DNA from 2 places in the Streptomyces sp. NPDC098781 genome. Region 2 is predicted to be linked to the other one. Evidence: riboswitches for the same ligand, from Rfam matches in the RefSeq annotation. Region 2 holds a riboswitch; the other holds the start of a gene.
The links. A riboswitch is a leader RNA that binds a small molecule or an ion and turns the genes downstream of it on or off. The one in region 2 is predicted to bind glycine.
Positions count from the first base shown of each region.

Region 1: another riboswitch for glycine. It lies ahead of gcvP (aminomethyl-transferring glycine dehydrogenase); the one in region 2 lies ahead of gcvT (glycine cleavage system aminomethyltransferase GcvT).

Region 1 is NZ_JBIWAK010000001.1:9,391-18,121, reverse strand. It holds gene ACIQWG_RS00080 (amino acid transporter) at 1-1,196, shown strand, start outside; gene ACIQWG_RS00075 (hypothetical protein) at 1,317-1,838, shown strand; gene ACIQWG_RS00070 (SMI1/KNR4 family protein) at 1,867-3,762, opposite strand; gene gcvP (aminomethyl-transferring glycine dehydrogenase) at 3,936-6,821, opposite strand; glycine riboswitch at 6,996-7,091, opposite strand; gene ACIQWG_RS00060 (PRC-barrel domain-containing protein) at 7,206-7,613, shown strand; gene ACIQWG_RS00055 (DNA polymerase IV) at 7,660-8,731, opposite strand, start outside.
Region 2 is NZ_JBIWAK010000004.1:281,423-290,153, forward strand. It holds gene ACIQWG_RS18190 (ABC transporter substrate-binding protein) at 1-1,067, opposite strand, end outside; gene ACIQWG_RS18195 (ABC transporter permease) at 1,136-2,140, opposite strand; gene ACIQWG_RS18200 (enhanced serine sensitivity protein SseB C-terminal domain-containing protein) at 2,512-3,309, opposite strand; gene ACIQWG_RS18205 (enhanced serine sensitivity protein SseB) at 3,471-4,262, opposite strand; gene ACIQWG_RS18210 (AAA family ATPase) at 4,429-5,103, opposite strand; glycine riboswitch at 5,274-5,372, shown strand; gene gcvT (glycine cleavage system aminomethyltransferase GcvT) at 5,537-6,658, shown strand; gene gcvH (glycine cleavage system protein GcvH) at 6,802-7,179, shown strand; gene glyA (serine hydroxymethyltransferase) at 7,196-8,470, shown strand; gene ACIQWG_RS18230 (L-serine ammonia-lyase) at 8,565-8,731, shown strand, end outside.

The sequences.
Region 1 (8,731 bases), on a different contig from region 2:
TCGAGACGGGCGTCGCCGTGATGCCGCACGTCAAGGGCGACCCGGGCGAGACCGAAGAAAGCCCCAAGGGGCGGATCCGGGACACCAAGAAGCTGCTCACCACCGCCGCCGTGATCATGAGCTGCTTCCTGATCACGACGAGCTTCATCACCACCCTGCTGATCCCGGAGAAGGAGTTCGAGCCGGGCGGAGAGGCCAACGGCCGTGCCCTCGCCTATCTCGCGCACGAGTACCTCGGCAACGCCTTCGGCACGGTGTACGACGTCTCGACCATCGCCATCCTGTGGTTCGCCGGCGCCTCCGCGATGGCCGGACTGCTCAATCTGATGCCCCGCTATCTGCCGCGCTACGGCATGGCACCGCACTGGGCGCGCGCGGTGCGCCCGATGGTCATCGTCTTCACCCTGGTCGCCTTCCTGGTCACCTGGATCTTCGACGCGGACGTCGACGCCCAGGGCGGCGCGTACGCCACCGGCGTGCTGGTGCTCATCAGCTCCGCCGCCATCGCCGTGACCATCGCGGCCCGCAAGGCCGGTCAGCGCAACTGGTTCATCGGCTTCGCGGTCATCTCGGTCGTGTTCCTGTACACGACCGTCGTGAACGTCATCGAGCGCCCCGACGGTGTGAAGATCGGCGCCTGCTTCATCGCCGGCATCATCCTGATCTCCCTGCTCTCGCGGCTTCTGCGCGCCTTCGAGCTGCGCGTCACCAGCGTGAACCTCGACGACATGGCGGAACGATTCATCCGCGACATCGCCAGCCGCAAGATCCGTTTCATCGCCAATGAGCCCGACAACCGGGACAAGGCGGAGTACCGCGAAAAGGTCGAGCAGATCCGCGTCGACAACGACCTCTCCGAGCAGGAGGACTTCGTCTTCGTCGAGGTCACGGTCACCGACCCGTCCGAGTTCGAGGCGGGCCTGATCGTGCGCGGCCAGGTCATGCACAACCGCTACCGCGTCCTGACCCTGGAGTCCTCCTCCATCCCCAACGCCCTGGCCGCACTGCTGCTGCACGTCCGCGACACGACCGGCCGCATCCCGCACATCTACTTCGAGTGGACCGAGGGCAGCCCCTTCGCCAACTTCCTCCGCTTCTTCCTCTTCGGCCAGGGCGAGGTCGCCCCGGTCACCCGCGAAGTGCTGCGCGAGGCCGAACCGGACCGGGATCGCAGGCCCCGCGTGCACACCGGCTGACACGTGCCCAGCGGCCCGCCCGGCCTCGCACATCAGGATCGCGTCAACGATGAACCGTTAGGCGTCAGAGCACCGTCAGCGGCGTTCGCTCGAACGCCGATTCCCCCTACCGTCGGCATTGTGGACGGAAGCAGCGCACGCCCGGCCCCGACCGGTGACCGCCAATGGCACGACAGCGCACGGTTCGCCACCGGCTGTGCCCTGACCTTCCTCGGCATGACCCTGGCGGTCGACTGGGACGCGCACACCCTCACACCACCCCGCGCCATGCTGTGGCTCGTCATGACCTCCCTGCTCTTCACGATCCTGCTCCCGCAGCGCGTGACGGCCGGCCCCGGCTGGCTCGCGGTGCGCGGCCTGGTCCGGCGTCAGGCGGTGCGCACGGACGCCCTGGTGACCGTTCGGCAGTACGGCGATGTCTCCGCGCACCTGACCCTGCGCGACACGGACGGCCGCCGCCTGGAACTGGACCCCCGGGTCCTCCTCGCCAACCCGCTGCTGTGGCACGAACTGGACACCGGTGTACGCCGCTCCCGGGCCGGCGGGACGCTGCTGGAGGGCCTCGAGGTACTGGAACGGCTGCGGCTCCAGATCGACGAAGCCGAGGCGCGGGCGGTGCTCAAGGCATCGGGGATCGTCTGACGCTCTCTCCCCGAACCGACGGCCGGCGTCACGACCGGAGCCGCGCGAAGCTGAGGTAGGCAAATCCCTCGCCCTCGCGGGGCGCCCGGGTCCATGACCGCGTGGTGAAGGTGTGGAGCTTGCCCTTGGTCAGCGCGAAGCGGGGAAGGGAGAGCCCGAGTTCGCGGTGCAGGGCTTCCAACGCACGCCGTTCGCACTCGGGTTCGCCGTCCTCCTGGCGGAACAGCCGTGCGGGGTCCAGGGCCTCGGGTATCGCTCCGGAACGCTGGATCTCCGTGCCCCGCACGGTGAACGCGTAGAGCTCCACACCCTGTTCGGCCACCGACACGTGGAACGCTCCCGGGTGGCCGCCCTGAGACGATCGACTTGGATCGACCCACACCACCACCGCACGACCGACCCCCGAGGAGGCGGCCGGTGCCGGGGACAGGAACAGATGGTTCAGGTGGTGGTGCGAGTGGCCGTCGAAGGCGAAGGCCCACCCCCCGGCGGTACGGCCGACGGCGACCACGGCCCGGTCCTCCCAGAGTTCCACGCCCTCCCGCTCGTGCGGCGCGGGTGCCCGCCAGGACACCCTGAGCGGATCCGCGGGCGCGCTCAGTTCGGCGCCTTCCTCGCCGATCAGGGCGGGCAGGCGGGCGGGATCGACCCCCTCGACCCAGACACAGCGGTACCCGTCGAACGGCCGCTGGTGCCCGGCGGTTTCCGTCAGCCAGGCGAGGCCGGGCGGGTCGAGATCGGGCACCGGCTCGGGGGCGGGTCCCGTCTCCCCGGCCCTCGGTGTCGCGAGGAGCTCCCGTCCACGCTCGGGGGTGATCAGCGGACCCAGCACCGGATCCGCGAGCAGGCCGATCGGGGCGATCAGGGACGGCCCGGGTGCCTCCCACCGCGGGAGCGCCTCCCGCAGCACCCGCCACGCGGCGTCGCCGGCCCCCCAGCGAGCCGCCTCCCGGGCCTCGGCGACGGCCCGGCCCCACACTCCCGGCGGCGCGTAGCGATGGCTGCCGTCCCGCATCGCGCTCAGCACGGCCTCGGCGGTCTTACGGTCCGCCCCACGGGCGTGCATCATCCCGAGCCAGTGGTCGTCCCCGCCCAGCCGCCGGCCGCCGTCCGACGCCGTCATGGCCTCCACGGGCAGAAGCTCGGGCAGGTAGCGCGGGTCGGCCACCAGATGGCCGTACCCCCGGGAACTGCGCGGAGCCCGCAGGTGCAGGAGCTGATCGAGCAGGACGGCGCTGCGGGGCCGCCCGAAGGACCGCGCCTCCTCCAGGAGCGGCTGAGCCTCCTCGTACCGCCCGCGCAGGGCCAGCAGGCGGGCCTCCTCCACATGGGCGTCCTGGGCACGCGTGGTCGCGTTCACGAAGTCGGCTCTCCCGGCCCGTTGGGAGTGGAAGCCGCGGTACATGGCCTCCATGTAGGCACGGAACGACGGGTAACGGTCCGGCAGTTCACCGCTCCAGCCCTTGTACACGTAGAGCGCCCACTCGCCGTCCTGGTCACTGTCGCCCGGGTCGAGCAGGGCGTGCGACATGTCCGAATCCGTCTCCAGCCGGAGCGCCCGTCGCCACATCCCGGCCAGCAGGACGTCCTCCGTGCGCGGGTTGTCGCCCAGGTTCTCCTCGTACATGGGGGCCATGTCGTACGGGTCCCCGAACCAGTCGATGTCCGCGGCACCGCCGAGCTGATAGATCCCGGCCGTCTGATCGACGCGCCACCCTTCGCTCACGGCCAGGAACTCCCGGTACGACGGCGGCAGCCCCCGCCCCAGCCGGGCCTCGGCCGCGGCGATCGCCGCCTCGTCCGCCCCGGGTCGGCCCAGCGGCACGTCGGTGCCGTCATCGTCCTCGTCCCCCTCGTCCCGCGGAACCCACTCCTCCTGCCAACGCCCCAGGAAGCCATGCCAGTTGAACGGCTCGTCACTCATGCCACGAATAGTGGCATCCGGCACTGACAACGCCCCCTGACCAGGCACGACCGGTGACCAGGCACGACCGGTCCGCTACGGACAGCGGTACCAGTCGCGGCGGGTGCGGAAAAGGCTCCGCCCCGGCCACCTACGGCCGGGGCGGAGCCCTTCTTCACACACCTACTTCGAGCTCAGTCCTCGTACGCGTCCAGCGGCGGGCACGAGCACACCAGGTTCCGGTCGCCGAAGGCCTGGTCGATGCGGCGCACCGGCGGCCAGTACTTCTCGGCGGCCGACACCCCGGCCGGGAACACGGCCTCCGCACGGGTGTACGCGTGCTCCCACTCCCCGCCGAGCGCGTCGGCGGTGTGCGGGGCGTTGTGCAGCGGGTTGTCCTCGGCGGGCCACTGACCCGACCCGACCTTCTCGATCTCCGCACGGATGGCGATCATCGCATCGCAGAACCGGTCGAGTTCGATCAGGTCCTCGGACTCGGTCGGCTCGATCATCAGCGTCCCGGCCACCGGGAACGACATCGTCGGCGCGTGGAAGCCGTAGTCGATGAGCCGCTTGGCCACGTCGTCGACGCTCACGCCGGTCGCCTTGGTCAGCGGCCGCAGGTCGATGATGCACTCGTGCGCGACCAGCCCGCCCGGGCCGGTGTAAAGCACGGGGTAGTGCGGCTCCAGCCGCTTGGCGATGTAGTTGGCGGACAGCACGGCCACCTGCGTGGCGCGCTTCAGCCCCTCGCCGCCCATGAGACGGACGTACGCCCAGGAGATGGGCAGGATGCCCGCGGAGCCCCACGGCGCGGCGGAGATCGGGCCGACACCCGTCTCCGGACCGGCGGCGGGCTGGAGCGGGTGGTTGGGCAGGTACGGCGCCAGGTGCGCGCGCACACCGACCGGGCCGACACCCGGACCGCCGCCGCCGTGCGGAATGCAGAAGGTCTTGTGCAGGTTCAGGTGCGAGACGTCACCGCCGAAGTGCCCGGGCTTGGCGAGCCCCACCAGCGCGTTGAGGTTCGCGCCGTCGACGTACACCTGCCCGCCGGCCTCGTGTACCTGCGCGCAGATGTCGGCGACGTGCTCCTCGAACACACCGTGCGTCGACGGGTACGTGATCATCAGCACGGACAGCTCGTCGCGGTGCTTCTCGATCTTGGCCCGCAGGTCCTCGACGTCGATCTCGCCGTCCTCGGCGGTCTTCACGACGACGACCTTCATGCCGGCCATGACGGCGCTGGCGGCGTTCGTGCCGTGCGCCGAGGACGGGATGAGGCAGACGGTCCGCTGCTCGTCGCCGTTGGCCCGGTGGTACCCGCGCACCGCGAGCAGCCCGGCCAGCTCACCCTGCGACCCGGCGTTCGGCTGGAGCGAGACCTTGTCGTAGCCGGTGACCTCGGCGAGACGTTCCTCCACCTCACGGATGAGCGTCAGATAGCCCTGCGCCTGCTCGGCGGGCGCGAAGGGGTGCAGCTGCCCGAACTCCGGCCAGGTGACCGGCTCCATCTCGGTGGTCGCGTTGAGCTTCATCGTGCAGGAGCCCAGCGGGATCATGCCGCGGTCCAGCGCGTAGTCCCGGTCCGCCAGCCGGCGCAGATAGCGCAGCATCGCGGTCTCGGAGCGGTGCTGGTGGAAGACGGGGTGCGTGAGGTAGTCGTCGCCGCGCAGCAGGTCGCCCGGAAGGGTGTCCTCGGTCGCCGCGTCCAGTGCCTCGATGTCCCCCTCGACCCCGAACGCCGTCCATACGGCGCCCAGCTGGGCCCGCGCGGTGGTCTCGTCGCAGGCGACGGAGACGTGGTCGGCGTCGACGAGGCGCAGGTTGACGCCGTTCTGGCGGGCGGCGGCGACCACCTGGGCGGCCTTTCCGGGCATCCGCGCGGTCAGCGTGTCGAAGTAGGAACCGTGCACGACCTCGACGCCACCGGCCGTGAGCCCCGCGGCGAGGATCGAGGCGTAACGGTGGGTGCGCCGCGCGATGCCCTTGAGCCCCTCGGGCCCGTGGTAGACGGCGTACATCCCGGCCATCACGGCCAGCAGCACCTGAGCGGTACAGATGTTGCTGGTCGCCTTCTCGCGCCGGATGTGCTGCTCACGCGTCTGGAGAGCGAGCCGGTAGGCCTTGTTCCCGTCGGCGTCCACGGACACGCCCACGAGCCGCCCCGGCAGGCTGCGCGCGAACTTCTCGTGCACGGCCATGTAGCCGGCGTGCGGACCGCCGAAGCCCATCGGCACACCGAACCGCTGCGTCGTGCCGACCGCGATGTCCGCCCCGAGCTCGCCGGGCGACCGCAGCAGGGTGAGCGCGAGCAGATCCGCGGCGACGGTGACGAGCGCACCCAGCTCGTGGGCCTGCTCGATGACGGGCTTGATGTCCCGTACGACACCGGAGGCGCCCGGGTACTGAAGGAGCACGCCGGTGATCTCACGCGAGGCGATCTCGGCCGGAATGCCGTCGCTGAGGTCGGCGACCACGACCTCCACCCCGGTGGGCTCGGCGCGGGTCTCGATCACGGCGATCGTCTGCGGAAGCACATCCGCGTCGACCAGGAAGAGACCCTTCTTGTTCCGGCCCATGCGCCGTGACAGGGCCATGGCCTCGGCCGCCGCGGTCCCCTCGTCCAGCAGCGAGGCACCGGACGTCGGCAGTCCGGTGAGCTCGGCGACCATGGTCTGGAAGTTCAGCAGGGCTTCGAGCCGTCCCTGCGAGATCTCCGGCTGGTACGGCGTGTAGGCGGTGTACCAGGCCGGGTTCTCCATGACATTCCGCAGGATGACCGGCGGCGTGAAGGTGCCGTAGTACCCGAGCCCGATCATCGAGTCCAGCACCTGGTTGCGGTCGGCGAGCGACCGCAGCTCGGCCAGCACCTCGGGCTCGGTACGCGCCCCGGGCAGGTCGAGGGAGTCGGCGTTCTTGATCACGTCCGGCACCGCGGCGGCGGTCAGTTCGTCCAGCGAGCCGTACCCGACCTGGGCGAGCATCTTGGCCCGAGCCTCATGATCAGGGCCGATGTGGCGCTGCTCGAAGGGGATACCCTGCTCGAGCTCGGAGAGCGGAATGCGGTGGGCGGTCATTGCGGAGGCCTCCTGGTCTGACGACCTTCGAGGGGCACCACGGCGCGGGTACCCGAACGGCCTCCCCCTCTGTCATCTCAACCTGAGAGCTTCACCGGACAGCCCGAAGGCCGTCGGCTTTCACCGTCGGTGAGAGCGGAAGCCGTCGACACCCGCCCTGCTTTCCAGAGTGACCTCGTCCGTGCGGTACGTGAGCCTGAGAGATTCCGGGGAGGATTTGCTCCTTCGGCGCCTCCGGTGTTCTCCGGAGGACTCTCCCGCACGGGGTCAGCAGCCGCTAGTCAGCCTACCAGCGAGGTCGGCGCACGGACCTTCAAGTGGCCGCTCTCACCAATCTGCCTTTTCGTAGTGCTTACGGATGAGTTGCGACCAAGTGGAGGGCCCGTGCAGACCGACATCGATCCGCGCAATCTGATCGGCCGCAAGGCCTTCGACCGCAACGGCACCAAGATCGGCACCATCGACGAGGTCTATCTCGACGACGCGACGGGAGTGCCGGAATGGGCGGCGATACGCACGGGCCTGTTCTCCCGGGACGCCTTCGTACCCCTGGAGCCCAGCGAACTGGTGGAGGGCACCCTCCACGTCCCCTTCGACCGCACCCTGATCAAGGACGCCCCCGACTTCGGGGTGGGCCGCCACCTTTCCCCCGAACAGGAACTCCAGCTCTACCACCACTACGGCCTCGACGTCGCCGCCTCGCCCCCACCGCCCGACCGGGACTTCGGCAAACTGGCGGGCGCGGAGGATCCCGACAACAACGGCCCGAAGACCACTCACCCGCACCCCTGAGGGCGCACAACGGCGGCTCCGGTACGCCCCAGCGCCCCCGCCCGCCCTACCCATGCGCCACAGGCGGCTCCTGCGCCCCCAGTCCCCCGCCGGCACCGGTCGCGGCTCCCTCGCCGCCCTCATCTCGTCCGGACCGCCCCTCCACCAACGGCAGGGGCTCCGCGGCCTCCAGGTCCGGGTCCTCGACCCGGAACGTCCGCACCCGCCCCGGCTCCGACCAGGGCGTCTCGAACCGCACCGTCACCCGTCCCAGCCCGCTCCCCTGCACCCACCCGTGCCCGAACTCGGCGTGCCGCACATCGTGCCCCGCGTGCCACCGCCGCTCGGTCACGTCCTCGGCGTGCCCCGCGGCCGCCGCCTCTTCCTCACCGTGCTCCGCCGCCTCCTCCACCCGCTCCCCCGCGGCCTGCGCGAACAGATCCTCCTGCGTGTAGTCGGCCAGCCCGCTGACCCCGACCCCGAGCAGCCGTACGCCACCCGTCGTGTCCACGGAATCGAGCAGCCGGGCGGCCGCCTCCCGGACCACGCCCGGATCGTCCGTGGGGCCGCGCAAGGTCTCGGACCGGGTCAAGGTCGAGAAGTCGTACCGCCGCACCTTGAGCACGATCGTCCGCCCGGACAACCCGGCACCCCGCAACCTGCGCACACAGCGGTCCGCCAGCCGCTGGACCTCCAACCCCACCCGCACCCGGTCGTGGATGTCCACGTCATAGGTGTCCTCGACCGACACCGACTTGGCCTCCCGCTCGGCCACCACGGGCCGCTCGTCGTGCGCCAGGGCCATCGCGTACAGGGCGTGCCCATGCGCCTTGCCCAGCAGCCGGACGAGCTCGTCCTCACCCGCCTCGGCGATCTCCTCGACTGTGTGGATGCCGGCCCGCCGCAGATGGTCCCCGGTCGCCGGGCCCACCCCGGGCAGGGTCCGCACCGACATCGGCCCGAGCATCGCCCGCTCGGTGCCCGGCTCGATCACCACCAGCCCGTCGGGCTTGGCCTCCTCTGAGGCGATCTTCGCGAGCATCTTGGACGCGGCCAGCCCCACCGACCCCGCCAGCCCCGTGCCGGCCCGTATGTCGGCCCGCAGCTTCGCTCCCACCAGCCGCGCCGACGCCTCATCC
Region 2 (8,731 bases):
ATGACGGCCTTGCGGCACTCGATGTTGTCGAAGGGCTTCACGCTCTGCGGGAAGACCGCGTAACGGATGTAGCCGGAGACCGGGTTGTCCAGGTTGTCCTTGTGCTGCTTCAGGGCGGTGGTGCGGCCCTGCGGCGACATGCCGGTCTGGTTGATGTCCAGGTCGTAGTCGCCCGCGATCAGGCGCGCGTCCATGTCGTTGGCGTTCGTGAAGAACTTGATCGTGATCTTGTCCGGGTACGCCTTGCGGACCGGGTCCGAGGCCTGCTTCCACTCGGTGTTCCGGACCAGCGTCAGGTCCTTGCCCGGGTTGTACGACTCGAACTTGTACGGGCCCGAGGAGAAGGGGTGCAGGCCGTACTTGGACTTGGTGTCCTTGTCCTGGCGGACCGGGGAGGCCGACGTCAGGGCCAGCATCTCCTCGAAGTCCGAGTTGGCCGTCGGCAGCTTGAAGACGATGGTCTTGTCGTCCGGCGTCTCGATGGCCTTCAGACCCAGCTTGTCCGCGGACTTGTCCTTGTACGGGCCCTGGTACTCGCCCTTCGGGTCGAGCACGTCCTTCAGGTAGACCGGACCGCCGGACAGCACGTCCTGCGCCCAGACGCGCTCGATGCCGTACTTGACGTCCTTGGAGGTGATCGGCTTGCCGTCCTCCCAGGTTATGCCGTCACGCAGGGTGTACGTGTACGTCTTGCCGTCGTCCGAGATCTTGGCGAGACCGGAGGCGAGGTCCGGGGTCAGCTCGGTGCCGGCCTTGCCCGGCTCGGTCTTGCTGGTGACGAGCTGACGGCTGTAGTAGCGGGAGAAGTTCCACATGAAGCCGTAGTAGCCGCGCGTGGTGTCCCACGAGTCGGCGTCCTGGGCACCGGCGAACTTCAGCGTGCCGCCCTTCTTGGCGAGCGAGGCTTGGGCGACCTTGTTGTTCGCGGCATCGAAACCGGCCGCCCCGCCCTTAGACCCCTCGTCGTCGTTGCCGCCGCCGCACGCCGCCGTGGTGAGCAGCGCGGCGACCACGGCGGCAGCGGCCATGGCCTGCTTGCGTCGCCCTGAGGTGCGTTGGGTAGTCACGATCTCGGATCCTCCGGTCTTGAAGAGAGACCCCGTGTGGGTGCCACGGGTCACTGGGAAACGGCAGTTCAGCGGGAGCCCTTCGGGTCGAGCGCGTCACGCACGCCGTCGCCGAAGAGATTGAAGGCAAGAACGGTGATGAAGATCGCCACGCCCGGGATCACCATGTACATCGGATCCGAGTCGTAGTAGTCGATCGCGCTCGAAAGCATCTGCCCCCAGGAGGCCGTGGGCGGCTTGACGCCCACGCCCAGGAAGCTGAGTGCCGCCTCGGTGAGGATGTTGGTGGGGATCATCATCGTCGTGTACACGATGATGGGGGCGACGAGGTTGGGCAGCAGTTCCTTGAACAGGATGTAGAGCCGCCCGGCGCCGAGCGATCTGGCCGCCTCGACGTACTCCCGCTCGCGCAGCGAGAGGGTCTGGCCGCGGACCACTCGCCCGATATAGGGCCAGCCGAAGAAACCGATGACCAGGATCATCACGAACAGCCGGACACCGGTACCGCTCAGCCCGAGCATCTCGTTCGGCATGACGGAGACCAGCGCGATGATGAACAGCAGCTGCGGGAAGGCCAGCAGGCCGTCCATGATCCGGCTGATGACGGCGTCGACCCAGCCGCCGAAGAACCCGGCCAGCACGCCCAGGACGGTACCGATGACGACGGCGACCAGCGCGGACAGGAAGCCGACGAGGAGTGAGATCCGGGCGCCGTAGACGATGCGGGCGAAGATGTCGCGACCGTTCACCGGCTCGATACCGAGAAGATGGTCGCCGCTGATGCCGCCGAAGGAACCTGTCGGAGTACCGAACAGCGGGTCGATCAGCTCCTCGTGGTGCGCCTCGGGGTCCTGGCCCACGAGGCTGGTGATCAGCGGCGCGAGCAGGGCGACGGCTATGAGCACGAGCACCACGATGCCGCCCGTCAGGGCGAGCTTGTCCCGCTTCAGGCGCTCCCAGGCGATCCGGCCAAGGGAACGCCCCTGTACCGCCTTTGCGCCTGTGGCCACCGCCGCTTCCTCGGCCGCGCTCGGGGCCGCTTCCGCGGTCGGCTCGTGCAATGGTGCCGTCATGTGGCAGGGACCCCTCTCAACCGGCGTGAGCCGGCCCGCGCTTGCCGCTTGTGGCGGCGTGATCAGTCCGTCGTACTCGTCGTCGTACACAGGGGCGAGCTCCCCTGGAGCGGGAGTCTTCAACGCTTCTGCGTTTTGTTGCCAGAGTTGGCGATGAAAGGATGCGCAACCGTGATGCTGTCTGGGGGGTTCCGTTATCCGAACAGCGGGTAACGATCGGCGGACGCGAGCCAGTTGGGGCGTATGAGGGCGGACCGGGACCTTCCGATCCCATCTACGCGCGAAGATGCGCCTACGAAACCGCAGTCAACGGCCGTGTGCACCTACGAAGTCGGGATGCCGACTGAACGGTAGGTTAGCGCGCCAAATGATCAGTAACGACCCTGTGCCGGAGGGTAACCGTAACCACCGGCGGGTGCCTGCACGGGAGCGGCGTGCGCCTCGCGGTCGTAGAACGGACGGGTGCCCGACCGCATCCACATCGCGACCGGGTCGTCCTCGTCGGACATCGCCACGGTCGACACCGGCAGCCCGTCCGGGACCGCGCCGATCGACTGGAGCATCATCGAGCGCACCGAGTCCACCGCGGGCGGGCTGGTGTCGTACACGTCGAGCCCGATCGCGAGATACGGCGCGCCGAGCGCCGGCTGCACCCAGGCGCGGCGCAGGGAGCGGACGGCCGGGGTGCGGTGGGCGTTCTGCGCGAGCAGGGCGTAGAACTGCGGGATCTCGATGCCGGGCTCGGTCAGCCGCAGCGGTCCGGCGGGCTGGCGGTCCAGGCCGGTGGCGATGCGGCGCAGGTCGAGCCAGGGGATGCCGACGCCGCCGCCCGGGGCGTGCGGGTTCAGCCAGAGTCCGTAGTGGTCGGGGTAGAGGGCGCGGGCCACCTCCACGCCGTCGACCACTTCGTAGCTGCGGTTCCAGCCGCTGGCCGACAGCTCCTGGGCGGAGGTGACGCACGGCGCGTAGCCGTAGCCCTCGACCTCCATGTTTCCGTACTGGGCGTCCGGGGAGCCGGCCTGGCCGTGCCAGAGCAGCATCCAGATCTGGCCGGTGTTCGGGGTCGCGAGCGCGCGCAGGAGGGCCTCGTAGGCGTCGTAGCGCCCGGGGGTCACCTGGCGCAGCATGTGCTCGACCTGTCCGGTCGCAGCGGTGCCGCTCGCGCTCACGTCTTACCGCCTCTTCGGGAAGTTGGCTTTGTGCCCAGCTTAGGCGCTCCGCAGGGAGAGCCGGGGAGAGCCGGGGACTTGATGTCGGCTGCGGGGCGCGGGGCGGGTGTGGCCGGTCGCACCCGCGGGGCGGGCCCGTGTGCCCCGCGCCCCCCGGGTTCTCAGGGTTCCCGCGTGTAGAAGGGCCGCACCCGCTGCCGCATCCACTCGATCACCGGGTCCTGGGCCACGTCCAGCAGCACCAGGTTGACCGGCCAGGCGATCGGCGCGCTGCCCAGCGCGCGGGCGAGGGCGTCCGTGGGGGCGGCGCGCAAGTCGCCCTCCCAGTGGGCGAGTTCCACGCCTATGAACATCACCGGGTCGGCCGTCTCGATCGCGGCCAGACAGCGGCGGGCCGTGGTGACCACGCCGGTCTCGGCGAACGCGGCCGACGCCGCCGCGAGGAAGTCGACCGGGTCGTCCTGCCAGTCGGGCTCGTAGAGCTTGACGCGGCCGCCGGAGGTGAGACCGTCCAGCGGGGTGCGGTTCACCCGGCAGAGCTCGGCTACCGCCGCCGGGGGGAGCGGGAGGCCGACCACACCGTCCGGGTTCAGGGCGATGCCCACCTGCGGGGGCAGACCGCGGGCGAACTCCACTGCCGGGGCGACCGTGTACGACATGTGCGCGCCGACGACCTGGCGGAACTGTTCCTCGGAGCTGAAGACCGGGACGTATCCCTGGCCGTCGATCTCCACGGTGGGCAGGTCCAGCGGGCCGCTGTGCGGGCCGCCGCCGCTGGGCAGGGGCACCCACACGAAGCTGCGGCCGAGCACCTCGACGATCCTCCCGCCCGCCGAGGGCATGCCGAGGGAGGCCGAGAGCACCTCCTCCAACTCGTTGCCGGGCCAACCGCCGTGCGGAAGGAGGTGTGCCGGTGCCGGGAAGTCCGCGGGGAGATCCGCTGGGATGTCCATCTGTCTGACCGCCTGCTGTGAACCACGTCTGTGGCGAAAAGGCTATCCGGTGTCCGGCCCGCGCAGTTCTACGGGCGGTCATCCGGCAGATACGGCCGGTCAGCCCCCGTCCGACGGCCGGCAGCGGCTGCTCGTCCGCCGCCCCGGCCGGGGGTGAGCCGTCACCTCACCCCACGAACCCGATCCGCCGCAGCACATCCACCGCGTCCCGATCCACCAGCACGGCCGAGCCGCACCCCTGCGGCAGATCGCCCTTCGTCACCGAGCGGAGCAGGCGGGCGGCGGCGCGGCGGTGACGCAGGAAGGCGTAGCGCGAGACGCCCCGGCCGCGCTCTCGCTGGCCCTCCAGGGCGGTGCGAGGGGCCACGTCCAGCAGGAGCAGGTGGAGGGTGCCGCCGCGGCGGCGGGCCTCGCGGGCCAGCCAGGCGCGCACCCAGGCCTGCGTACCGCAGTCGTGCACGACGACGCCCTCGCCGGTGCGCAGGGCACGGCGCAGACCGGCGTAGTGGGCGAGGCGGACGAGGGGGCGGTAGACGGTGTAGGGGAGGTAGCCCGGCATCCGGGCGTCCCAGCGGTCCCGGGTGTCCTGGGAGTCGACACGGATGCCCTTCACCGTCCGCTTCATCAGCGTGGACTTGCCGCTGCCGGGCAGACCGGTGATGACGACGAGGTCCCTGGGGCCGAAGAGCAAGGCGTGCGGGCTGTGACCGGAGCGCTCGCGCAGATCGCGGACCACGGGCGCTGGGCACGTGGCGCGGGCCTCGGCGGCCGGGGCGGCGGGCTGCTTGGGCAGCGCGAGGCCCGAGCTCGTCGCGTACGCCGTGGTGCGGTTCACCGTCATCGTCCTCCTCCGGGGTCAGGATTCCCCATCCCCACTGAGCGTAAAGAGAAGGTAATAGAGGATCTCCCGTATTTTCGTTCGCTTCCTGCCACAAGCCGGTTACAGAGACGCCCCTGCCGTCGACGAGCCCGGCATGCAATGATGGCGGCGCCAACTGCATACCGGCCGTTTGAATCCGCGCGGGAGAGTCCCCGGCAGTGCATCGCCAGGGCGCCGAAGGAGCAAGTCCCTCCCTTGAATCTCTCAGGCCCCGTTACCGCGCGGGCGAGGCACATCTGAAAAGCGAGTCACCCCTTTTCGCGAGAACAGGCGTGGCTCCACCCAAGGTGCAAGCCGTGATCGTCCCCGTGGCGGTCGTGGCGAACCTCTCAGGTTCCGATGACAGATGGGGAGGAACGACCTCGCCCGTCCTGCCTTGGGAGACGACCGTCCGATGAGCAGCAGCACCGCACCCCGTCGTACCGCGCTCGATGCCCTGCATCGCTCGCTCGGCGCGACGATGACCGACTTCGCCGGCTGGGACATGCCCCTGCGCTACGGCTCCGAACGCGACGAGCACAACGCCGTGCGGACCAGGGCCGGGCTCTTCGATCTCTCCCACATGGGCGAGATCACCGTCACCGGCCCGCAGGCCGCCGCCCTGCTGAACCACGCCCTGGTCGGCAACATCGGCTCCGTCGGCGTCGGCCGCGCCCGCTACACGATGATCTGCCAGGCCGACGGCGGCATCCTCGACGACCTGATCGTCTACCGGCTCGCCGAGACCGAGTACATGATCGTCGCCAATGCCTCCAACGCCCAGGTCGTGCTCGACGCGGTCACCGAGCGCGCCGCCGGCTTCGACGCCGAGGTGCGCGACGACCGCGACGCGTACGCGCTGCTCGCCGTCCAGGGCCCCGAGTCGCCCGGCATCCTGAAGTCGCTGACCGACGCCGACCTCGACGGCCTGAAGTACTACGCCGGCCTGCCCGGCACCGTCGCCGGCGTCCCCGCGCTGATCGCCCGTACGGGCTACACCGGCGAGGACGGCTTCGAGCTGTTCGTGAAGCCGGAGCACGCCGTGGAGCTGTGGCAGGCGCTGACCAAGGCGGGCGAGGGCGCCGGTCTGGTGCCCTGCGGGCTGTCCTGCCGGGACACGCTCCGGCTGGAGGCGGGCATGCCGCTGTACGGCAACGAGCTGTCGACCTCCCTCACCCCCTTCGACGCCGGGCTCGGCCGGGTGGTGAAGTTCGAGAAGGAGGGCGACTTCGTCGGGCGCGAGGCGCTGTCCGAGGCCGCCGAGCGTGCCTCCGAGAACCCGCCGCGGGTCCTGGTCGGCCTGATCGCCGAGGGGCGTCGCGTCCCGCGCGCCGGGTACCCGGTCGTCGTCGGCGGCGAGGTCATCGGCGAGGTCACCTCCGGCGCGCCCTCCCCCACCCTGGGCAAGCCCATCGCCATGGCCTACGTCGACGCCGCGCACTCGGCGCCCGGCACGGCCGGTGTCGGCGTGGACATCCGCGGCAGCCACGAGCCGTACGAGGTCGTGGCGCTGCCGTTCTACAAGCGCCAGAAGTAGCAGCAGAAGCGGCGAAGACAGCGCCGGAAAGTAGAGACTGACAGCGGCGCCCGCGTGACCCTGGGCACATTTCCGCTGCTCACGCACGTTTCCATCGGTCCCCCATTCATCACCACTCCCGCGCGTACAGGAGAATTCAGGCCATGAGCAACCCCCAGCAGCTGCGCTACAGCAAGGAGCACGAGTGGCTGTCGGCCGCCGAGGACGGCGTCTCGACGGTCGGCATCACCGAGTTCGCGGCCAACGCGCTCGGCGACGTCGTCTACGCCCAGCTCCCCGAGGTCGGCACGACGGTGACCGCGGGTGAGACCTGCGGTGAGCTGGAGTCGACCAAGTCCGTCTCCGACCTGTACTCCCCGGTCACCGGCGAGATCACCGAGATCAACGAGGACGTGGTGAACGACCCGGCGCTGGTGAACTCCGCGCCCTTCGAGGGCGGCTGGCTGTTCAAGATCCGGGTCACGGAGGAGCCGGCCGACCTGCTGTCCGCCGACGAGTACGTCACCCACACCGCCGGCTGAGGAGATACATCCCCTTATGTCTGACAAGTCTCTTCTCAACACGCCCCTGCACGAGCTGGACCCGGCGATCGCCGCCGCGCTCGACGCCGAGCTGGAGCGCCAGCAGTCCACGCTGGAGATGATCGCCTCCGAGAACTTCGCGCCGGTCGCGGTGATGGAGGCGCAGGGCTCGGTCGCCACCAACAAGTACGCCGAGGGCTACCCCGGCCGCCGCTACTACGGCGGCTGCGAGCACGTCGACGTCGCCGAGCAGATCGCCATCGACCGGGTGAAGGAGCTGTTCGGCGCCGAGTACGCCAACGTCCAGCCGCACTCGGGCGCCTCCGCCAACCAGGCCGCCCTGTTCGCGCTGGCCCAGCCCGGCGACACGATCCTCGGCCTGGACCTGGCGCACGGCGGCCACCTCACGCACGGGATGCGGCTGAACTTCTCCGGCAAGCAGTTCAAGGTCGTCCCGTACCACGTGGACACCGAGACCGGCCTGGTCGACATGGCCGAGGTCGAGAAGCTCGCCAAGGAGCACCGGCCCAAGGTGATCATCGCCGGCTGGTCGGCGTACCCGCGGAAGCTGGACTTCGCCGAGTTCCGCCGGATCGCCGACGAGGTCGAGGCGTACCTGTGGGTCGACATGGCCCACTTCGCCGGTCTGGTCGCGGCGGGCCTGCACCCGAACCCGGTGGAGCACGCGGACGTCGTCACGTCCACCACCCACAAGACGCTGGGCGGCCCGCGCGGCGGCATCATCCTCGCGAAGAAGGACTTCGCCAAGAAGCTGAACTCCTCCGTCTTCCCGGGCTTCCAGGGCGGCCCCCTGGAGCACGTGATCGCGGCGAAGGCGGTCTCCTTCAAGGTCGCGGCCTCGGAGGAGTTCAAGGAGCGCCAGCGCCGCACGGTGGACGGCGCGCGTCTCCTCGCCGAGCGCCTGACGGCGCCGGACGCCCGCGAGGCCGGTGTGAACGTCCTGTCCGGTGGCACGGACGTGCACCTGATCCTCGTCGACCTGCGCGAGTCCGAGCTGGACGGCCAGCAGGCCGAGGACCGCCTCCACGAGGTCGGCATCACGGTCAACCGCAACGCCGTCCCGAACGACCCGCGCCCGCCGATGGTGACGTCGGGTCTGCGCATCGGCACGCCCGCCCTGGCCACCCGCGGCTTCACGGCCGAGGACTTCGCCGAGGTCGCGGACGTCATCGCCGAGACGCTCAAGCCGTCGTACGACGTCACGGCGCTCAAGGCCCGGGTCAAGGCGCTCGCCGACAAGCACCCGCTGTACCCCGGTCTGAACAAGTAGTTCCTTTTTGTGGGGTGTCCCGCACACTGGTCGGTGAGCGGGCGGGACACCCCGCGGAAACCTTTCGCACCACCCCCGTATTGAGGAGTCCCCCGTGGCCATCTCGGTCTTCGACCTGTTCTCGATCGGCATCGGCCCGTCCAGCTCCCACACGGTCGGCCCGATGCGCGCGGCACGCATGTTCGCGCACCGCCTGCGCAACGAGGACGTGCTGTCCTCGGTGGCGTCCATACGCTCCGAGCTGTACGGCTCGCTCGGCGC